DNA from 2 places in the Caldimonas sp. genome. Region 2 is predicted to be linked to the other one. Evidence: predicted binding sites of a transcription regulator. Region 2 holds the regulator's gene; the other holds the start of a gene.
What was found. Region 2 encodes sigma-54, which starts transcription at its own class of promoters, with help from an activator protein. Its sites were predicted from a motif close to TGGCANGNAANCTGCTTT; they were not measured.

Region 1 (13,672 bases), on a different contig from region 2:
GCCGCTGATGCTGGCATTGACGACGGTGGCAGCGATGCCTTCGCGCCGCAGGCGCTGCTCGAGCAGCGCCACCCAGCCGCTGCCGCGGGCGATGCCGTATTCGGCGGACATGCTGTCGCCCACCACGAGGATACGCGCGGGCGCATCGGCCCAGGCCGCGACGGGGTGCGATAACCCGGCAAAGGCGAGGAATGTGGTGGCCGCGATAAAGTGGCGGCGTCCTGGCAAGCGCACGATCATGACTGAACCCATCATCGCCGTGGAGCGTCTGACCAAGCGGGTGACGGACTCCACCGGCACGCTGACGATTCTCCACGATATCGATTTCGCACTGGCCCCGAGGGAATCGGTGGCCATCGTCGGAGCTTCCGGCTCGGGCAAGTCGACCTTGCTGTCCATCATCGCCGGCCTGGACACCCCCAGCGAAGGCACGGTCCGTCTGGACGGTGTGGACCTTTTCACCCTGGACGAAGACCGGCGCGCCGCGGTGCGCGCGGCCAAGGTCGGCTTCGTTTTTCAGAGCTTCCAGCTCATGACCAATCTGACGGCGCTGGAAAACGTGATGCTGCCGCTGGAGCTGCAGGGCCGGCCCGATGCCCGCCAGCGCGCCACGGCGATGCTCGAACGCGTGGGGCTGGGCGAGCGGCTGCGCCACTATCCGCGGGTGCTTTCGGGGGGCGAGCAGCAGCGCGTGGCCCTGGCCCGCGCCTTTGTCGTCGAGCCCGAGCTGCTGCTGGCCGACGAGCCCACCGGCAGCTTGGACTTCGCCACCGGCGAGACCGTGATGGAACTGATGTTCACCCTCAATCGCGAGCGCGGAACCACATTGGTGCTCGTCACGCACGACCGCGGCATCGCCGCCCGCTGCGACCGCCAGATCCGCCTCGAAGCCGGCCGCCTGATGCCGGCGGCCGAAGCCGTCTGAGCACGTGCGGCCGCGCAGCGCGGCTACCATGGAGCCGCTGTCCACGAAAGTCCCGACCTTGAGCCCTGCGAAGATTCTGTTCGGCTTCCATGCCGTGACGGTGCGCCTGAAGACCGCGCCGCAATCCATCATCGAGATCCATGCCGATGCCGGTCGGCGCGACCAGCGCATGCGCCAGTTCCTGGCCCGGGCCCAGGAAGCCGGGGTGCGGCTGATCGAAAGCGATGACGATCGGCTGCAACGGCTGTGCGGCACGCACCGGCACCAGGGGGTGGTGGCCAGGGTGCAGCCGCTGCCCATGGCGCGCTCGCTGGACGATCTGCTCGACGGTCTGGACGGCCCCCCCCTGTTGCTCGTGCTCGACGGCGTGACCGATCCGCACAACCTCGGGGCCTGTCTGCGGGTGGCCGATGGTGCCGGCGCCCATGCGGTGATCGCCCCCAAGGACCATGCCGTGGGTGTGAACGCCACGGTGGCCAAGGTGGCCAGCGGCGCGGCCGAGACGGTGCCTTATTTCATGGTGACCAACCTGGCGCGCACGCTGGGCGAGCTCAAGGAGCGCCACATCTGGGTGGTGGGGACGGCCGGGGAGGCGCCACGGACCGTCTATGACGTCGATCTGAAGGGTCCGGTGGCCCTGGTGCTGGGGGCCGAGGGGCCGGGCCTGCGCCAGCTCACCCGCAGGACTTGCGACGAACTGGTCTCGATCCCGATGCGCGGCGCCGTCGAGAGCCTGAACGTGTCGGTGGCCAGCGGCATCTGCCTGTACGAGGCGCTGCGACAGAGGCGCTGAGCCCCCGAGCCTGCCCGCCGGGCGGGGCTCGCTACACTGCGGGCATGCCGGCCCGGCGGCACCGCCGGGCCGAAGTCTTCTTCCCGGTGAGTCCCATGCCTGTCATCGAAGTCCAGCACCCCCTCGTCAAGCACAAGATCGGCCTGCTGCGCGAGGCCGACATCTCCACCAAAAAGTTCCGCGAGCTGACCTCCGAGGTGGCCCGACTGTTGGCCTACGAGGCCACCGCCGACTTTCCGCTCGAGAAGGTCACGCTGCAGTGCTGGAGCGGCCCCACCGAGGTGGATCGCATCAAGGGCAAGAAGGTCACGGTCGTGCCCGTGCTGCGGGCGGGCATCGGCATGCTCGACGGCGTGCTCGACATGGTTCCCAACGCGAAGATCAGTGTCGTGGGGCTCTCGCGCAATCACGACACCTTGCAGCCCGAGCATTATTTCGAGAACTTCGTGGGCAACCTGGAGGCGCGCACCGCCCTCATCATCGACCCCATGCTGGCCACGGCGGGCTCGATGAACGCCACGATCGACCTGCTCAAGCGCAAAGGCTGCAAGGACATCCGGGCCCTGGTGCTGGTGGCGGCCCCCGAAGGCGTCCGGGCCCTGGATGCCGCCCATCCGGACGTGCGCTGCTGGACGGCCGCGATCGACAGCCATCTCAACGAGCACGGCTACATCATCCCCGGCCTGGGCGATGCCGGGGACAAGATCTTCGGCACCAAGCACGATTGATCGATGACCGACGGCTTTCGCAGCCAATTGTAAAAATATCGAACTGTCAATAGAAATTCACACAGACGCCTCCAATTCGTTGTAAAACAGCGTCGTTGTCCAGGGCATCCCCTGGGCGGGCGGCCCCACCGGCCTGGCCGCCCGAGCCCCGGGCACGCCGCCCACACGGCGGCCGATGCCGGTCCTGGGATGCCCGCGAGAGGTGTGTGCGCACCTGCGCCTGCGGGTCGTCACGCCGGTCGTATGTCGTATCGCAAGGAGGAGTCCATGCCACGTTCCCTGCAACGCCGTGCACCCCTGCGTCTGTGGATGACCGGTTGTGTGGCCGTCGTGATGGCCGCCCTGAGCTCTCCCCTGGCGCGCGGCAAGACGGAAGAAGCCGTCGAACGCCCTGGCCGCCATGCCTTGGTCAGTCCCTACGATGTCGAGGAGACGGTTTCCAAGATCGAGGCAGCCGCCTCGTCTCACGGCCTGGTCGTCTTTGCCAAGCGGGTCCCGCACGAGCGGCCCGGGGCCACGTTGGTGTTGGGCTTGTCCGGCGGCGTCACCCCGGTGGTGATGGACGATGGCAGCCGCGAGATCGAACTGCCCCTGCAGATCGACGTGGTGCGCGGACCCGACGGGCGCACCGAGGTGCGCTTTCACGATCCTTGGCCGTGGACCGAGGTGGCGGCCGATGCGTCGCCCGATGCGCTGAAAGCCATCGGCCCGCTGCCGGCGCTGCTGCAGTCGGCCTTGGGCTGAGCCTTGCTGGCTACCCGTGGGCGCCGGGCAGGGGCGCCGCACGTGCGCAGGCCCGCTGCGCCCACAGGCTCAGGCCCAGGGCGGCAACCACCATGACCAGACCCACCCAGTGCAACCCGCCATAGCCTGAGCGGGCGACCAGCCAACCGCCGGTGGCGGCCCCCACCGCCTGCCCGACGTAGATCGCCGAGGTGTTCAGCGCCATCAGGGCCGGGGCGAGCAACGGGGCCACATGACCGAGCCGGGCCTGCTGGGCCGAGTTCGAGGCCATGCAGCTCAGGCCCCAGGGCACCAGCACCAGCAGCGTCAGGCCCAAGCCACGGCCCAGCGGCCACAAGGCCATGCTCAGCACGATCAGGCCAACCAGCCAGGCCACCGCCCGGTGCGGCCCGATGCGGTCCACCGTGCGCGAGAGCACCAGGTTGCCGGCCAGCCCCCACAGGCCGAACCAGCCGAAGATGAGCGCGAGCTGGCCCGGCGTGGCCTGCAACACGTCGCGGAAGTAGGGGGCAAAGTAGGAGAAGACGGTGAACTGCCCGGCTCCGGCCAGGGCCGTCACGCCGACCATGGCCATCAGCACCGGGCTGGCGATCACGCCCCGCCAGGCGCGCAGGCTCAGGCCCGGCGGTTGGATCCCGGCCGGCATGCGGCGGTGGACGAGCAGGGCCGCCCCCAGCGACAGCACCGCCACGAAGGCCATCGCGGCACGCCAGCCGTAGGTTTCGCCGATCCAGGCGTTCAGGGGCATGCCCAGCACCGAGGCGAAGGCCCAACCCAGGAACACGGTGGTGATGCTGCGCCCGCGCTGCGGCGGCGGGGCCATGTGGCCGATCGCGGCCGCCGCCTGGGGGGTGAAGACGGCGGCGGCCAGCATCGTCAGGGCCCGCACCGGCCACAGGTGGCCGTAATCGGGCATCAGTGCGCACAGGCCATGGCCGACGGCATACCACAGCAGGGCGCCCACCAGCAGGCGGCGGCGGTCCCAGCCCGAGACCCACACAGCCAGCGCTGGCGCCCCCACCGCCATCACGACGGCGGCGATCGCGATGAGCTGGCCGGCCACGGCCACCGAGACCTGTAGGGAGTGTGCCAGGTCGTTGAGTGTGCCGCCCACGACCATCACACCGCAGCCGATGACGAAGTTGCCCAGCATCAGCACACGCCGGGTCGAGCCCAGCGCCTGCGGTCCCGGGGCAGGGGGCGGGCTCATCCGCGAAAGACCTTCAAGGCATCGGGATTGACCAGGTTGGTGGGCTGGCCCTGGATGAAGTTGATGACGTTCTGGAAGGCCGCGCTGAAGTACAGCTCATAACTGTCTTGCTCGACGTAGCCGATGTGCGGGGTGCACACGGCATTTTCCAGGCGCAGCAGCGGATGCCCGGGCAGAGGGGGTTCGGTCTCGTAGACGTCCACGGCGGCCATGCCCGGGCGGCCCTTGTTCAGACCGCTGACCAGGGCGTTGTCCTCCACGAGCTCGGCCCGAGCGGTATTGACGAACAGCGCCGTGGGCTTCATGCGCAGCAGATCGTCGAGCTTGACGATGCCGCGGGTCTCGGGCACCAGGCGCAGGTGCAGCGAGAGCACGTCGCTGGATTCGAAGAAGGCCTCACGGCTGAAGGCGGCATCGAAGCCGTCGGCCTGGGCGCGCTGGCGTGAAGCCTCGCTGCCCCACACCAGCACCTTCATGCCGAAGGCCCGGCCGTAGCCGGCCACGAGCTGGCCGACCTTGCCGTAGCCCCACACGCCCAGCGTCTTGCCCTTGAGCACCATGCCCAGCCCGAAGTTGGGGGGCATGGAGGCGGCCTTCAGGCCCGACTGCTGCCAGGCCCCGTGCTTGAGATTGCCGATGTACTGGGGCAGCCGGCGCATGGCTGCCATGATCAGCGCCCAGGTGAGCTCGGCCGGCGCCACCGGTGAGCCCACGCCCTCGGCCACGGCGATGCCCAGCCGGGTGCAGGCTTCGATGTCGATGTGCGGGCCCACCCGGCCGGTCTGGGAGATCAGCTTGAGCCGGGGCAGTTTTTCCAACAACTGCCGCGGGAATTGCGTGCGTTCCCGGATCAGGACCAGCACGTCGGCATCGCGCAGCCGCACCGAGAGCTGGCCGATGCCCTTGACCGTGTTGGTGAAGACCTTCGCGTGGTAAGGCTCCAGCATGGCCGCGCAACGCAGCTTGCGCACGGCGTCCTGATAGTCGTCCAGGATGATGATGTTCATGCATCGGGATTCTGCATCCATCCGCGGCCCATCGCCGCACCGGCGCGCAACAGGGCGCAACGGGGCCCCCAGGGGAGCCTGCACGGCTGTGCCACACTGCACACCGCGGCCCCGCGATGACCGGGCCGCGTCCGGAACGATCGACCGAAGGAGGCAAGACCGTGAAGTGGCTCAGAGGGATGCTGGCGGCCATGTTGCTGCTCGTGGTGGCACTGATCGCGACCGTGTGGACTTACCGGGTGCTGGTGCTGCCCCAGACCGAGGGCGAGTTGCGCGTGTCCGGACTGTCCGCCCCGGTGAGCATCAGCCGCGATGCCCACGGCATTCCGACCCTGCGCGCCGACAATGTGGAGGACCTGATGTTCGCGCTGGGGTTCGTCCATGCCCAGGACCGCCTGTGGCAACTGGAAACCCACCGCCGCATTGGCAGCGGCCAGTTGGCTGAAGCCTTCGGGGAGTCGGCACTGGAGACCGACCGCTTCCTGCGTGCCCTGGGGGTGCGGCGCACGGCGCAGGCGCAGTGGGAGGCCGTGCAGGGCGAGACGCGCCGCGTCATCGAGGCTTACGCAGCGGGCATCAATGCCTTCGTGGAGCAGCACATGGATGCCCGCCCGCCGGAGTTCCTGGTGCTGGGTCTGCAGCCGGGGCGGTGGGAGCCTGCCGACACCCTGGCCTGGGCGACGATGATGGCCTGGGATCTGGGCGCCAACTGGAATGCCGAGCTGATCCGCATGCGTCTGGCGCTGAGCCTGCCGGTGCAGCGCATCCAAGAGCTGATGCCGCCGTACCCGGGTGAGCAGCCCTTGCCGCTGGCCGACTATGCTGCCTTGTATCGGTCCCTGAAGGTGGACGGCAAGCTCGGACAACACGCCCTGAACGCCGCGCCGCCCTCGGGCATCGAGGGCCTGGGCTCGAACAATTGGGTGGTGTCGGGGCAACGTTCCGAGACGGGGCACCCGCTGCTGGCCAACGACCCGCATCTGAAGCTCAGCGCGCCGGCCCTGTGGTACTTCGCGCGGCTGGAGGCTCCGGGCTTCAAGGTGGCCGGGGCCACGATGCCGGGCCTGCCGGTCGTGGTGCTGGGGCAGAACGAGCATATCGCCTGGGGCTTCACGAACACCGGGCCGGATGTGCAGGATCTGTACCTCGAAGAGATCCACGCCGACGACCCGGCCCTGTACCGCACCCCCGAGGGCTGGGCGCGCTTCGAGACTTACGAGGAGACCATCCGGGTGCGCGGCCGGCCTGAGGTGAAGCTCACCGTGCGCGCGACACGCCATGGCCCGGTGATCTCGGACGCGCCTTCGGCCGGCACGGACGGTCTGACGGGGCCCAGGGAGGCGCCCCGCTATGCACTGGCGATGCGCTGGACGGCGCTGGACGTGCCCAACACCTCGGTGGAGGCGGCGCTGGCGATGAACCGGGCGTCCAGCGTGCAGTCGTTCATCGAAGCCGCCGCGCTGAACATCGCCCCGATGCAGAACATGGTGGTGGCCGACCGCGAGGGCCGCATCGGCTGGGTGGCTGCCGGTCGGGTGCCACTGCGCGGGCCCGACCATGACCTGAAGGGCCAGGTGCCGGCGCCGGGATGGGAGGCCCGCTATGACTGGGTGGGCTACCTCGACCCGGCGCTGACCCCGCGCGAGGTGGACCCTGCGCGCGGCTGGATCGCCACGGCCAACCAGCGCATCCACGGACCGGACTATCCGCATTACCTGGGCAGCGAATGGGCGCTGCCCTACCGTCAGGAGCGCATCGAGGCGCTGCTGCAGGCCCGGCAGCGGCACGATCTGGACAGCTTTGCGCAGATGCAGGCTGACGAGCTGTCGCTGGCCACCGTGAAGCTGATGCCGTTCCTGCGCCGTGCGCAGTCCTCGCATCGGCTGGCAGCGCCCGTGCAGGCGCTGCTGGCGCAGTTCGATGGCACGATGGCCGCGCAGCGTCCCGAACCGCTGGTGTTCTGGGCCTGGAGCCGCCATCTCACCGAGGGGCTGCTGGCCGACGAGGTGGGCCCCGAGCTCCTGGAGCGCACGATGGTGGGCTCGCGCAACTACCGCGACGCGGTGGAGGGCATCCTGGCGCGCGACGATGCCTGGTGGTGCGACGACAAGCGCACGCCACAGGTGACCGAAAGCTGCCAGGACCAGGTCGATGCGGCCTTCCACAAGGCCTTGGCGGAATTGGAGGCCTTGCAGGGCCCCGATCCGGCCCGCTGGCAGTGGGGGCAGGCCCACCAGGCCCGTGCCGAGCACCGCCCCTTCAGCCGTGTCAAGGCTTTGGCGCCGCTGTTCGAGTTGCGTGCGCCGGTGGGCGGGGACACCTACACGGTGAACGTGGCGCGGGTGAGCCTGCGTGCCGATGCCACCACCGGCGAGCGCTACCTGAACGAGCATGGGCCGAGCCTGCGCGCCCTGTACGACGTGCACGACCCGTCGCGCTCGCGCGTGATGCACTCGAGCGGCCAGTCCGGCATCGTGCTGTCACGCCACTACCACGACTTCCTCGAACGCTGGACGAAGGTGAACTACGTCCCGCTGTGGGCGCCGCCGCAGGCCCAGGGGCCCACCCTGAGGCTGGAGCCGGCCCGCTGAGCCGGGGGGGGGCTCAGGCGACACGCAACACGGGGTCGCGGGCGTAGCGCCAGGCGCTGCGCAGCACGCGGGGGGCCGACCGCTCCTCGGGGATCATCAGCGTGACCGCCCGCCGTCCCGAGCGGCTGGTCCACACGGCCAGCGGGGCCGCCAGCAGCAAGGGCAGGGCCACCGGCAGCAGCCAGGGCAGGGCGCTCAAGTGGGCACTGCCCAGGGCCAGCACGGTGCACGCGGCCAGCGCGCCGGCCGGCCCGAAGCGGCGCAGGACGTCGCGCCAGCGCAGGGTGAGCGCCTCGCGGGCCGGGGAGGTCCAGCCGATGCGCCAACCGGTGAGGGCGGCGATCACGAACCCCGTGTGGGCCACCATGCGCACCGGGGCCTGGGCCACCGAGAGCGCCGCCTCGGCACAGGCGCTGCGGATCAAGGCGGGCATGCCGCCGAAGTCCCGCTGTTCGCCGCGCAGCCACACGGCCACGACCGCCAGCACGCGCGGCAGCATCAGCAATGCGAAGCTCACCCCCCACAGCGCAAGCAGGTGGTGGGGCGGCAGGCCGGCGTCGCCGGAGGCGGCGTGCAGCCAGTGGGCCACTCCCAGCGCCAGGAAGGACAACCACAGGGGAGCCGAGACATAGGCCATGGCCCCGGTGGCCAGCATCACGCGATGCACGGGGTGAAGCCCGGGCTCGGCAATGAGCTGGAAGTTCTGCAAGTTGCCCTGGCACCAGCGCCGGTCGCGCTGCAATTCCTCGACGAGGTTGGGCGGGTTCTGCTCGTAGCTGCCGCCCAGGTCCGACACCAGCCAGACATGGTAGCCGGCGCGGCGCATCAAGGCGGCCTCGATGAAGTCGTGCGAGAGGATCTCACCGGCCAGCGGGCCGTGGCCAGGGACATCGGCCAGGCCGCAGTGCGCCATGAACGGCTCGACCCGGATGATGGCGTTGTGCCCCCAGTAGTGCGATTCGCCAAGTTGCCAGTACTGCATGCCCAGCGTGTACAGACGGCCGGTGACGCGCGAGGCGAACTGCTGGGCCCGGGCATGCAGCGTGGTCTGACCCACGGCCTGGGGCAGGGTCTGGATGATGCCCGCGCGCGGGTGGGCCTCCATCAGGCGCACCAGGTCGGTCAGGCAGGAGCCGCTCATCACGCTGTCGGCATCGAGCACGACCATGTAGCGGTAGCGGCGGCCCCAGCGGCGGCAAAAGTCGGCCACATTGCCCGCCTTGCGACGGGTGCGCAGCTTGCGCCGGCGGTAATAGATCTGCATCGTGATGCCCGACGCTGCCAGCGCGGCCCGCAGCCGGCCCCAGGCGGCATGCTCGGCCTCCCACAGCCGGGGATCGGCGCTGTCGGACAGGATGTAGAGGTCGAAATGGCGATGCGCGCCCACGGCCGCCAAGGACTCGCAGGTCGCCCTCAGCCCGGCAAAGACGGTGGGCACATGTTCGTTGCAGATCGGCATCACCAGGGCAGTGCGCGCGTCCTCGGGCAGCGGGCGGTGTCGCACCGCAGCGGCCGACAGCGCATGCCGGTCGCCGCGCAGCCGCACGATGAAACCCATCAGCGCGGTGGCAAAGCCCGCGCAGACCCAGGCGAAGAGCAGCGCGAACAGGCTCAGCTGCAAGATTTGCACTGCCTGCGTCGCGGTGTCGGGCGCCGTCGGGAGTTCCAGGGCCAGCCACCCCGTGGCCAGGACGGTCAGGGTCAGGACGCTGCAGAGAAAGATGCGACGGCGCCGCGCCGCGGCATGTTCCCAGGGGGCGGACGGCTGCGCAGCCGCCGCCAGCGAGGCCCTTTGCCAGAACTGCCGCAAGGCCTGCGACAGCCCGGCGCGCAGGCCCAGCCAGGGACGGGCCGGCATGTGGCCCCGCACCAGCGGCGGGGCGGTGGCAGCGCGTGGGGCCTCAGGGGTGACGGGCAGGACCGTGTCCAAGGTGGAAGGATCCAGCATGGGCATGAAGACTCCGCATGGAGCCCGCGAAGCTGCGGGCGGTCGCCCCTGTCATGCAAACCATGTGCCAATTGAAGAAAAACGTGATTTGACAGATAGATAGATCAATAAACTCAAGTGATACTTGATGTTGAGAGGGCGACAACCGGGGCAAACGCCGGGCCGGCGTCGCCATCTGGCGACGCATTTGCCGATGCATCGGCCAAGTGCCTGTCAGTCGGGAGATTTTTCCTGTCGCTCGGTGGCGACAGGCGCGTCGTTGCGGAACAGCTCTGGCGTCAGACCGTGCTTGCGGAGCAAGCGGTAGAACTCGGTGCGGTTGCGTTCGGCCAGGCGCGCGGCATCGGCGACGTGACCGTCGGTGAGCTTGAGCAGGCCCACCAGGTAGTCGCGCTCGAAGCGACGCCGCGCCTCGGCATAGCCGAGCACCTCCACCGTGGGCACGCGCAGGGCCCGCTGCACCAGGCTCAGGGGGATGAGCGGGGTGGTCGACAGCGCGCAGACCTGCTCGACCACGTTGAGCAACTGGCGCACATTGCCAGGCCACGGGGCGGTGGCCAGGGCTTTCAGGGCCTCGGGCGCGAAGCCGTTGATCTGTTTGCCGTATTTGCGGGCCAGGCGCTCGACGAAGTGCTGCGCCAGCAGCGGGATGTCCTCGCGGCGCTCGGCCAGCGGCGGCAGGGTGAGGGTGACGACGTTGAGCCGGTAATAGAGGTCCTCGCGGAACTGCCCCTCCAGCAGCGCGGCATCGAGATCGCGGTGCGTGGCCGAGACGATGCGCACGTCCACCGGGACCGCCTGGCTGGCGCCGACCGGTCGCACGCTGCGCTCTTGCAGTACGCGCAGCAGCTTCACCTGCAGGGCCGGCGGCATGTCGCCGATCTCGTCGAGGAAGAGCGTGCCGCCGTCGGCGGCCTGGAAGAGCCCGCGGTGGTGGTTCACCGCGCCGGTGAAGGCGCCTTTGACATGGCCGAAGAGCTCGGATTCGAGCAGCGCTTCAGGGATCGCGCCGCAATTGACCGCGATGAACGGCCGGCCGGCCCGGGCGCTGGCCTTGTGGATGGCCTGGGCCAGCAGCTCCTTGCCCGAGCCGCTGGGGCCGCGGATCAGTACGCTGGCGTCCGAGGCCGCGACGAGCTTGGCTTCGGACAGCAGATCGGCCATCAAGGGAGAGCGGCTCACGATCGCCTCGCGCCAGGGCTCGCGGGCGGTCTGGTCGCGCGGGTCCGGAGCGGCCAGGGCCAGGGCCTGGGCGATACGGTCGAGCAGCACCTTGCCGTCGAAGGGCTTGGTGAGGTAGGTGAAGACCCCGCGTGCCGTGGCCTCGACCGCATCGGGGATGGTGCCGTGGGCGGTGAGCAGGATGACCGGCAGCGCCGGATGGCGTGCGCGGATGGCATCGAACAGGGCCAGGCCGTCCATGCCGGGCAGTTGCACGTCGCTGAGCACGAGGTCGGGCCGCTCGATGGCCAGCTGGGCCAGCGCGGCTTCGGCGCTGTCCACCCCCTGCACATGGTAGCCGGCGGCCGTCAGCCGCATCGACAGCAACCGCAACAGGTCGGGATCGTCGTCGACGAGCAGAATCCGGCTCATGGCGGCGCTCTCAGGGCGACGGGCGCGCCTCTGCACCGCCCGGGGTGGTCATCGGGGGGCGCTGGGTGAGGCTGCGCTCGATGGCCTTCAGGGCTTCGAGCTGCTGCTGGGCCTGCTCGAGCCGGCGCTGGGTGTCGCGCAACTGCTGGGCCTGGCGTTCAGCCGCTTCCTCGGCTCGGCGCTGCTCGGCGTAACGCGAGCGCAGCAGGCGGGCCCATGGCAGCCACGGTGCGGCCTCGGGAGCCGCCGAGCGCAGCAGGGCATCGAGCAGACCGATGGCCCGCGCCAGATCCGCCGGCTGCCGGGTGTATCCCAGCGCCAGCGCCAGTTCCACTGTGGCCGCCGGCGAGGCGGCAGGATCGCCGATGCGGGCGATCTCCTGCTGCAGTTCGGCCGGCGAGAGCAGGCGCACACGGTCATGATGAGCCGCGAAGCGTCGCGCCACGGCATCGGCCGGCTCGACGACCGGCACGGCCACGGGCACTTCGACGCGCAGGGGCACCGACACCGTGCGGACCTCGGTCACCTGGGGCAGGGGCGCGCAGGCCGCCATGAGCACACCGAAGAATGCGGGCAGGGTCCGAAGCCGTTCAGGGAGCATGGATGAGTTCGATGCGGAAGTGGGCGCCAGGCGCATTGGGCAGGACCTCGACCCGCCCGCCATGGGCGGCCACGTACTCCTGCACGATCGACAGGCCGATGCCGGTGCCACGGGCGGCGCCGGCGGGCTGGATCTCGCCGCGGTAAAAGGGCTCGAAGACCCTGGCGCGGTCGCTCTCGCGGATGCCGGGGCCTTCGTCGAGGATGTCGAGGCAGATGCGGTCGCCGTCTTGCGCCAGCAAGATGCGAATCGTAGCGCCGACGGGGCTGTAGCGTATGGCGTTGGACAAAAGGTTACGAAACGCCGTGCCCAGCTTGTCGCGGTCCACCGCCACAGGCGGGACCTGCCCTGACAGCTCGATGTGCAACTGTCGGGCCTGCCACTGCAGGCGCTGCTCCTCGATGCGGGCCTGCAGCAGTTCGCGCAGGTCGGTGGGTTCGCGTTGCAGTCGCCGGGCCTCGAACGCGGCGGCGTTGAAGCGCAGCAGGTCTTCGATCTGCTGCTGCAGCATCAGGGTGTTCTGGCGCAGGATCGCCACCACCTCGCGCTGGCTGTCGGTCAGCGCGCCGGTCACGCCGTCCTCGATGAGGGAGACGCCCTCGCGCATCGCCGCCAGCGGCGTCTTCAGTTCATGCGACACCTGCCGCAGGAAGCGTGCCTTGTCGGCGTCGAGTTCGGCCAGCCGCAGACGCAGCCAGTCCAGGCGGCGGCCGACCTCGCGCACGTCGGCCGGGCCACGGATCTCGATGGGCTCGTCCAGCCGGTTTTCCCCCAGCTGGACGATCGCGCGTTCCAGGCGCTTGAGCGGCCGGGCCAGCCACAAGCCGAACACCAGCGCCAGGCCCACGGCCAGCACGATGGCGGCGAGCACCTGGCGCGCCAGCAGGGCGCGGCTGCCGTCCAGGGCCTCCTGGACGGCACGGTTGTGGGCCTCGTTGGCGGCACGCACCTGGATGGCGCGTGCCGTGTGCAGGTCGGCCAGTTCGGCGAAGGCCTCGCCCACAGTGCGTTCACGCAGCGCCAGCATGTCCCGCGGCCCCTGCAAGGCCTGCCGCACCCGGGCCACGGCTTGCGGCCACGCCGGCACCTGGGGGGCGCCCAATTCCTCGTCCAGGCGTGCGAGGCCCGCCTCGGCCTCGGCCGCAGCCTGCTCGAAGCGCTCGAGCAGCGCCGGATCGTCGAGCACCAGGAACTGGCGGGCCGAGCGTTCCATCGCGGCCAGGCGCTCGCCCAGGGCCTGGGTCTCGGTGCTGAGCACGACGGCGCGCTGGGCACCGGCCTGGGTCTGGTTGACCAGTTCCTCCAGCGTGTACAGGCCACGCAGCAACACCGCGCCGAGCAGCGCGGTGATCAGCAGGAAGGCCACCAGCAGCAACTGGCGGAACGACAACTTGCTCGCAAGCGGCAGTCGCATGGTCGGCGGCAGGAAGTCCGGGATGTCGGTAGCGGCCACTATAGCCAGCCACGGGGCGCCATTGCCTTGACGCGGGAGGCTGCCGGGTCCTAAACTGCAACGCGCTCCGGGGTGCACC
Region 2 (7,373 bases):
GCGGTCTGGGGCCATGCACCGCTCGAACAATGCCAGGCCGCGCGCGGCCAGGGCGCCTGCTGGGCCGTGGTGTGGGAGAAGTTCCACTTCATGATGTTCGGCGTGTACCCCTACGAGGAAAGCTGGCGCGCGGCGCTGTCCATCGGGGTGATGTGCAGCTTGCTGGTCGTCTCGGCCCTCAAGCGCTTCTGGAACGCCCGGCTCATCCTGATCTGGGTCGTGGGCCTGGCGCTGACCTTCTGGTTGATGGGCGGCGGCCTGGGGCTCACGCCCGTGCGCGCCGAGCAGTGGGGCGGTCTGCCGGTCACGCTGATCCTGTCGATCTTCGGCATCGGTTTGGCTTTTCCGCTGGGCGTGCTGCTGGCGCTGGGCCGGCGCTCGAAGCTGCCGCTGATCCGCGCCTTCTCCATCATCTACATCGAGGTGATCCGTGGCGTGCCGCTCATCACGGTGCTTTTCATGGCCTCGGTGATGTTCGCGCTCTTCCTGCCCGAGGGGCTGCGCATCGAGCAGCTCATCCGCGCCCAGGTGGCCATCATCCTCTTCGTGGCGGCCTACCTGGCCGAGGCGGTGCGCGGCGGCCTGCAGGCCGTGCCCAAGGGGCAGTACGAGGCGGCCGAAGCCTTGGGGCTGCCCTACTGGAAGATGATGGGGCTGATCATCCTGCCCCAGGCGCTGCGCCTGTCGATCCCACCGATCGTCAACAGCTTCATCTCGCTGTTCAAGGACACCTCGCTGGTGGTCATCATCGCGATCTACGATTTCGCCTATGCGGTGAAGAAGTCCGTCGAGACCGATTTCAGTTGGAAGCCCTTCTTCATCGAAGCCTTCTTGTTCTCGATCCTCATCTACTGGATCTTCTGCTACGCGATGTCGAAATACAGCCAATGGCTCGAGCGCGACCTCGCCCGCGGCCACCAGCGTTGACCCTCATCCGGAGACTTCCATGGCAGATGCTGCCCTCAAGACTTCCGCCGCCGGCGAGGTGGCCATCCGCATCGAAGGCCTGAACAAGTGGTACGGCGACTTCCATGTGCTGAAGAACATCGACCTGGAGGTGGCCAAGGGCGAGCGCATCGTGATCTGCGGACCGTCGGGCTCGGGCAAGTCCACGCTGATCCGTTGCATCAACCGGCTCGAACAGCACCAGCAGGGCCGCATCGTCGTCAACGGCGTGGAGCTGACCGACAACCTGAAGAACATCGATGCCATCCGCTCCGACGTGGGCATGGTGTTCCAGCACTTCAACCTGTTCCCGCACCTGAGCGTGCTGGACAACTGCACGCTCGCGCCGATCTGGGTGAAGAAGCAGCCGCGCGCCCAGGCCGAGGCCACCGCGCGGCGCTTCCTGGAGCGCGTGCGCATCGCCGAGCAGGCCCACAAATACCCGGGGCAACTCTCGGGCGGCCAGCAGCAGCGCGTGGCGATTGCGCGTGCGCTGTGCATGAACCCCTCGATCATGCTCTTCGACGAACCCACCTCGGCACTCGACCCGGAGATGGTCAAGGAAGTGCTCGACACGATGATCGATCTGGCCCGCGAGGGCATGACGATGCTGTGCGTCACCCATGAGATGGGCTTTGCACGGGCCGTGGCCGACCGGGTCATCTTCATGGATGCCGGCGAGATCGTCGAGCAAAACACCCCCGAGGCATTCTTCAGCAATCCGCGCAGCGAACGCAGCCGACAGTTCCTCAGCCAGATCCTGGACCGCTGAGACGGTGCCCCGAGACAGGGCATCGAACGGGGCCGCCGTCTCCTGCGGGACATCAAAGTAGAGGCTTCACTCCAAATCCGTCTAGCGAAACACCTGATGGGGCTTGCGTCAGCCATGCGTCAGAATTCCCGGTTCATTCGGAGGAACCCATGGAAAAAGTCTGGCTGAAGCACTATCCGCAAGGCGTGCCGCACGAGATCAACCCCGACCAGTACCCGTCGCTGGTCGCGCTGCTCGAGGAAAGCTTCACCAAATACGCCGAGCGTCCCGCCTTCAAGTTCATGGGCAAGACGCTCACCTATGCCCAGCTCGACGAGTACTCGCGCATCTTCGCGGCCTACCTGCAGTCGCTCGGCCTGAGCCAGGGTGACCGGGTGGCCATCATGATGCCCAACGTGCCGCAGTACCCCATCGTCGTGGCGGGCATCCTGCGTGCGGGCTACGTCATCGTCAATGTCAACCCGCTGTACACCGCCCGCGAGCTCGAGCACCAGCTCAAGGACGCCGGCGCCAAGGCGATCGTCATCATCGAGAACTTCGCACGCACCCTGCAGGAGTGCCTGGCCAAGACACCGGTCCAGCATGTGGTGCTGGCCGCGATGGGCGATCTGCTGGGTTTTCCGAAGGGCGCCATCGTCAATTACGTGGTGCGAAAGGTCAAGAAGCTGGTGCCGGCTTTCGATCTGCCCGGGGCCGTGCGCTTCAACGATGCCATCGCCAAGGGCCGCAGCCTCACGCTGCGCAAACCCGAGATCAAGGCCACCGACATCGCCGTGCTGCAGTACACCGGCGGCACCACCGGCGTGAGCAAGGGCGCCGTGCTGCTGCACCGGAACATCATCGCCAACGTGCTGCAGTCCGAGGCCTGGAACGGCCCGGCACTGAAGAAGATCCCGCCGGGCGAGCAGACCGTCACCGTCTGCGCGCTGCCGCTTTACCACATCTTCGCCTTCACGGTGAACATGATGCTGTCCATGCGCATGGGCGGCTGCAACATCCTGATCCCCAACCCGCGCGACATCCCCGCCGTGCTGAAGGAGCTGTCGCAGCACAAGTTCCACAGCTTCCCGGCCGTCAACACGCTGTTCAACGCCCTGGCCAACCACCCCGACTTCCACAAGGTCGACTGGAGCACGCTCAAGCTCAGCGTGGGCGGCGGCATGGCGGTGCAGTCGGCCACGGCCAAGCTGTGGCTGCAGAAGACTGGTTGCCCCATCTGCGAAGGCTACGGCCTGTCGGAAACCTCGCCCTCGGCCAGTTGCAACCCCACCGACAGCACCGAGTTCACCGGCACCATCGGCTTGCCGCTGCCCTCCACCGAGTTCAAGCTGCTCGACGATGAAGGCCACGAGGTGCCGATCGGCACCCCGGGCGAGATCGCCATCCGCGGCCCTCAGGTGATGGCCGGGTACTGGCAGCGCCCGGACGAGACCGCCAAGGTCATGACGCCCGACGGCTTCTTCCGCACCGGCGACATCGGCACGGTGGACGAGCGCGGCTACTTCCGAATCGTGGACCGCAAGAAGGACATGATCCTGGTGTCGGGCTTCAACGTCTACCCCAACGAAGTGGAAGATGTCGTGGCCCAGATGGACGGCGTGCTGGAAGTGGCTGCGGTGGGCGTGCCCGACGAGAAGTCGGGCGAGGCGGTCAAGCTCGTGATCGTCAAGAAGAACCCGGCGCTCACCGAGGCTGATGTGCGGGCCTACTGCGAGCAGAACCTGACCGGCTACAAGCGGCCCAAGGTCATCGAGTTCCGCACCGAGCTGCCCAAGACCCCGGTGGGCAAGATCCTGCGGCGCGAGCTGCGGGACAAGAAATGAGGCCTGACGACGCACAGCCATGACGCTGGCCCTCATCGCCGCGATGCACGAGGAGCTGGCGGCCGTCCTCGAACGGATGCCCGACGAGCGGCGTGAACGTGTGGCCGGTCGGGACTTCTGGGTGGGGCATCTGGGCGGCCGCGAGGTCGTGGCGGTGCTGTCGGGCATCGGCAAGGTGGCCGCGGCCACCACGGCCACGCTGGCCATCCAGCGCTTCGGGGCGCAGGCTCTGCTCTTCACCGGCGTGGCCGGCGGCCTGGGCGAGGGCGTGCGCGTGGGTGACCTGGTGGTGGCCACCGAGCTGTTGCAGCACGACATGGACGCCTCGCCGATCTTTCCGCGGCATGAGCTGCCCTTGTACGGCCTGTCGCGCCTGCGCACCGATGCGGCGATGAGCCAGCGCCTGCTTCAGGCGGCGCGTTCGGTGGCCGCCGAGGCCGCCAGGGTGCTCGGCGCCGACACCCTGGCGGCCTTCGGCATCGGCACGCCCGCCGTGCACAGCGGGCTGATCCTCAGCGGCGACCGTTTCGTGTCCACCAGCGCCGAAAGCGCGGCCCTGCGCCGCGAGCTGCCCGATGCCCTGGCGGTGGAAATGGAAGGCGCGGCCGTCGCCCAGGTCTGTCACGACCACGGCCTGCCCCTGGCCGTGCTGCGCACCATCTCGGACCGGGCCGACGATCAGGCCCATGTGGACTTCACCGCCTTCGTCCAGGATGTGGCGCGCCGCTACTCGGTGGCGCTCGTCGAGCGTTATCTGGCCGCGGGGGGCTGAGCCTCACCGCGCATGGATCCGCTCACCAGGTCGAAGCGGAACAGGCGGCATTCGATGGGGCCGTTCCACATCGGGATGCGGCGGGCCTCCTTCAGGCGCATGCGGCTGGGCAGTTTCATCTCGGGGCTGAGCACCCAGGCCGTCCAGCCGCCGAAATGGCGCTTCCAATGGGCCGCCAGACGCGGATAGAAATCGTCGGCCAGGCCGGTCTGCTCAGCGCTGCGCGCCACGCTGCCGCGCGCCTCGATGCGCTCGCCATAGGGCGGGTTGAGCATCAGTGTGCGCGCCAGGCCCTCGCTCAGGCGCGGGGCCGGCCGCTCCAGCGCGTCGCCACCATGGAATTCGATCGCATCGGCCACGCCGGCACGCTGCGCATTGCGGCGCGCGAAATCGACCATGCGGAAGGCCACGTCGCTGGCGAACACCGGCACGGCCGGTGGGTGGATGCGTGAGCGCGCGGCCTGCCTCAAGGCCTGCCATTGGGCCCGCGCCGGCGGCCCGGCAAAGGGCGCCAGGTGTTCGAAGGCAAAGCGTCGCTTCAGGCCCGGCGCGATGCCGCAGGCGATCTGGGCAGCCTCGATCGCGATGGTGCCCGAGCCGCAGCACGGGTCGAGCAGAGCCCCGCCGGCCTGAGGCGTGCCGCGCCAGCCCGCGGCGGCCAGCATCGCGGCGGCCAGGGTCTCCTTCAGCGGGGCATCGCCCTTGTCCTCGCGCCAGCCGCGCTTGAACAGCGGCTCGCCCGAGGTGTCGATGTAGACAGTGGCGTCCTGTTCGGTGAGGTGCAGCATCACCCGCACGTCGGGGTGGCGCGTGTCCACGCTGGGCCGCTGGCCGGCGGCCTCGCGCATCGCATCGCACAGCGCGTCCTTGATGCGCAGCCCGGCAAAGTTGAGGCTGCGCAGCGGCGAACGCTGGGCGGTCACGTCCACCTTGAAGGTCTGTGCCGGGCTCATCCAGTCGGGCCAGCGCACCTGGCGGGCCAGGGCATAGAGGTCGTCTTCCTGGCGATAGGGGCCGCGCGCGAGCCGCACCAGCACGCGCTGAGCCAGGCGGCTTTCCAGGTTGAGCACCATCACCGCGCGCGCGTCGCCGCTCAGGGCGATGCCGCCGCGCTCGATCGTGCCGTGGGTGTCGGGCCCGAGCAGGCTCATCGCCTCCTCGGCCAGCCAGGCCTCCACGCCACCGGCACACGGAAGGAAAAGCTGCAGTCTCATGAGGTCACAGGGCCTTGCGCAGGTTGGCCGGCGCGATCTTCAGGGCCTCGCGGTACTTGGCCACGGTGCGGCGCGCCACCTGGATGCCCTGTTCCTCGAGCATCTGGCTGAGCTGGCTGTCCGACAGGGGCCGGGCCGGGTCCTCCGAGGCGATGAGCTGCTTGATCAGCGCGCGCACCGCGGTGCTGGAGGCATTGCCCCCGGCCTCGGTGTTCAGCGAGGAGCCGAAGAAGTACTTCAGCTCGAAGGTGCCGAAGGGCGTGGCCATGTACTTGGCCGTGGTCACGCGCGAGATGGTCGATTCGTGCAGACCCAGCTCGTCGGCGATCTCGCGCAGCACCAAGGGCTTCATCGCGATCTCGCCATGGGTGAAAAAGTTCTTCTGCCGCTCGACGATGGCCTGCGAGACGCGCAAGATGGTGTCGAAGCGCTGCTGGATGTTCTTCATGAACCAGCGTGCCTCCTGCAGCCTGGCGCCCAGGGCCTGGCTGGACTCGCTGCCGCGCTGCTGCCGGATGGCCTGGGCATAGAGATCGTTGATGCGCAGGCGCGGCATCACGTCGGGGTTGAGCACCACCTTCCAGCCGCGGCCGGCCTTCTGCACGATCACGTCGGGCACGATGATGTGGGCCTCGGCCCGCGCAAAGGGCCGACCCGGCTTGGGCTCGCAGGCCACGATCAGGGCTTGGGCCTGCTTGATCAGCTCCTCGTCGGCGCCGGTGGCGGCCATCAGCTTCTTCACGTCGCGCCGTGCCAGCGCCTCGAGGTGGCCCTGGCAGATCATCAGCGCGATGATCTGGGCCTCGCTGCGCGGCAGGGCGCGCAACTGCAGACACAGGCACTCGGACAGGTCGCGCGCGCCCACGCCGGTGGGCTGCAGACTGTGCAGCCACTTCAGCGCGCAGCGCAGCCGCTCGAGCAGTTCTTCGCGCGAGGCCTCGTCCTCGCCGGCCAGGTGGGCGGCGATGTCCTCCAGCGCATCGGCCAGGTAGCCGTCTTCGTCGAGCGACTCGATCAGCACCTGCACCGCGGCGGCATCTTCGGGCGACAGGCGCATGTCCAGTAACTGCTGGCGCAAATGATCTTGCAGGCTGATGCCGGGGCTGGCCCGCTCGATGGGGTCGAGCTCGTCGTCGCTGCCGCTGCGGCTGGCCGGCGTCTCGCCGATGCCGTCGAAGTCGTCGCGTTCGGTGCCGTTCTCCCAGTCATCGCGCTCGGTGGCGCCGACCTCCAGCGTATCGACCCCGCCGGCCTCGGCCGCCTCGAAGCCGTCGCCAGCCTCGGCGTCGGCCTGGGCTTCGCGCTCGCGGGTCGCCGGCGCCTCGGGCAGCAAGGACGGGCCCGGCACCGGCTCGCCGCTGTCGTCCTCGGGTTCGAGGAAGGGGTTTTGTTCCAGCATCTGCTCGACTTCCTGATGAAGCTCGAGCGTGGACAGTTGCAGCAACCGGATGGATTGCTGCAACTGCGGCGTCAGCGCCAGGTGCTGGGACAACCGGACCTGCAGGGAGGGCTTCATCGCATCGTCCCTGACCTACATGCGGAAGTGCTCGCCGAGATAGACCTTTCGCACGTCGGCGTTCTCGACGATCTCTGAGGGCGTGCCCTGGGCCAGCACCCGGCCTTCGCTGATGATGTAGGCGTGGTCGCAGATGCCCAGGGTCTCGCGCACGTTGTGGTCGGTGATGAGCACCCCGATGCCGCGCGCCTTGAGGAAGCCGATGATGCGCTGGATCTCGATCACCGCGATCGGATCGACCCCGGCGAAGGGCTCGTCCAGCAGGATGAAGCGCGGCTGCGTGGCCAGCGCCCGCGCGATCTCCACGCGGCGGCGCTCACCGCCCGACAGC

Region 1: a site for sigma-54 is predicted at 9,999-10,016, ahead of mdoH (glucans biosynthesis glucosyltransferase MdoH). Genes of this name have one in related genera too.

What each region holds. Positions count from the first base shown of each region.
Region 1 covers NZ_JBKBVU010000063.1:829-14,500, reverse strand. Annotated here, with positions in the region: gene ACK42S_RS08490 (arylesterase) at 1-240, opposite strand, end outside; gene ACK42S_RS08485 (ABC transporter ATP-binding protein) at 239-925, shown strand; gene rlmB (23S rRNA (guanosine(2251)-2'-O)-methyltransferase RlmB) at 984-1,718, shown strand; gene upp (uracil phosphoribosyltransferase) at 1,814-2,446, shown strand; gene ACK42S_RS08470 (hypothetical protein) at 2,714-3,190, shown strand; gene ACK42S_RS08465 (MFS transporter) at 3,201-4,400, opposite strand; gene ACK42S_RS08460 (D-2-hydroxyacid dehydrogenase family protein) at 4,397-5,407, opposite strand; gene ACK42S_RS08455 (penicillin acylase family protein) at 5,587-7,998, shown strand; gene mdoH (glucans biosynthesis glucosyltransferase MdoH) at 8,012-9,946, opposite strand; gene ACK42S_RS08445 (sigma 54-interacting transcriptional regulator) at 10,160-11,539, opposite strand; gene ACK42S_RS08440 (hypothetical protein) at 11,550-12,140, opposite strand; gene ACK42S_RS08435 (sensor histidine kinase) at 12,130-13,554, opposite strand; TPP riboswitch at 13,652-13,672, shown strand, end outside.
Region 2 covers NZ_JBKBVU010000133.1:203-7,575, reverse strand. Annotated here, with positions in the region: gene ACK42S_RS12690 (amino acid ABC transporter permease) at 1-927, shown strand, start outside; gene ACK42S_RS12685 (amino acid ABC transporter ATP-binding protein) at 947-1,717, shown strand; gene ACK42S_RS12680 (long-chain-fatty-acid--CoA ligase) at 1,867-3,540, shown strand; gene ACK42S_RS12675 (5'-methylthioadenosine/adenosylhomocysteine nucleosidase) at 3,560-4,312, shown strand; gene ACK42S_RS12670 (class I SAM-dependent RNA methyltransferase) at 4,291-5,526, opposite strand; gene ACK42S_RS12665 (RNA polymerase factor sigma-54) at 5,531-7,042, opposite strand; partial or broken gene lptB (LPS export ABC transporter ATP-binding protein) at 7,058-7,373, opposite strand, start outside.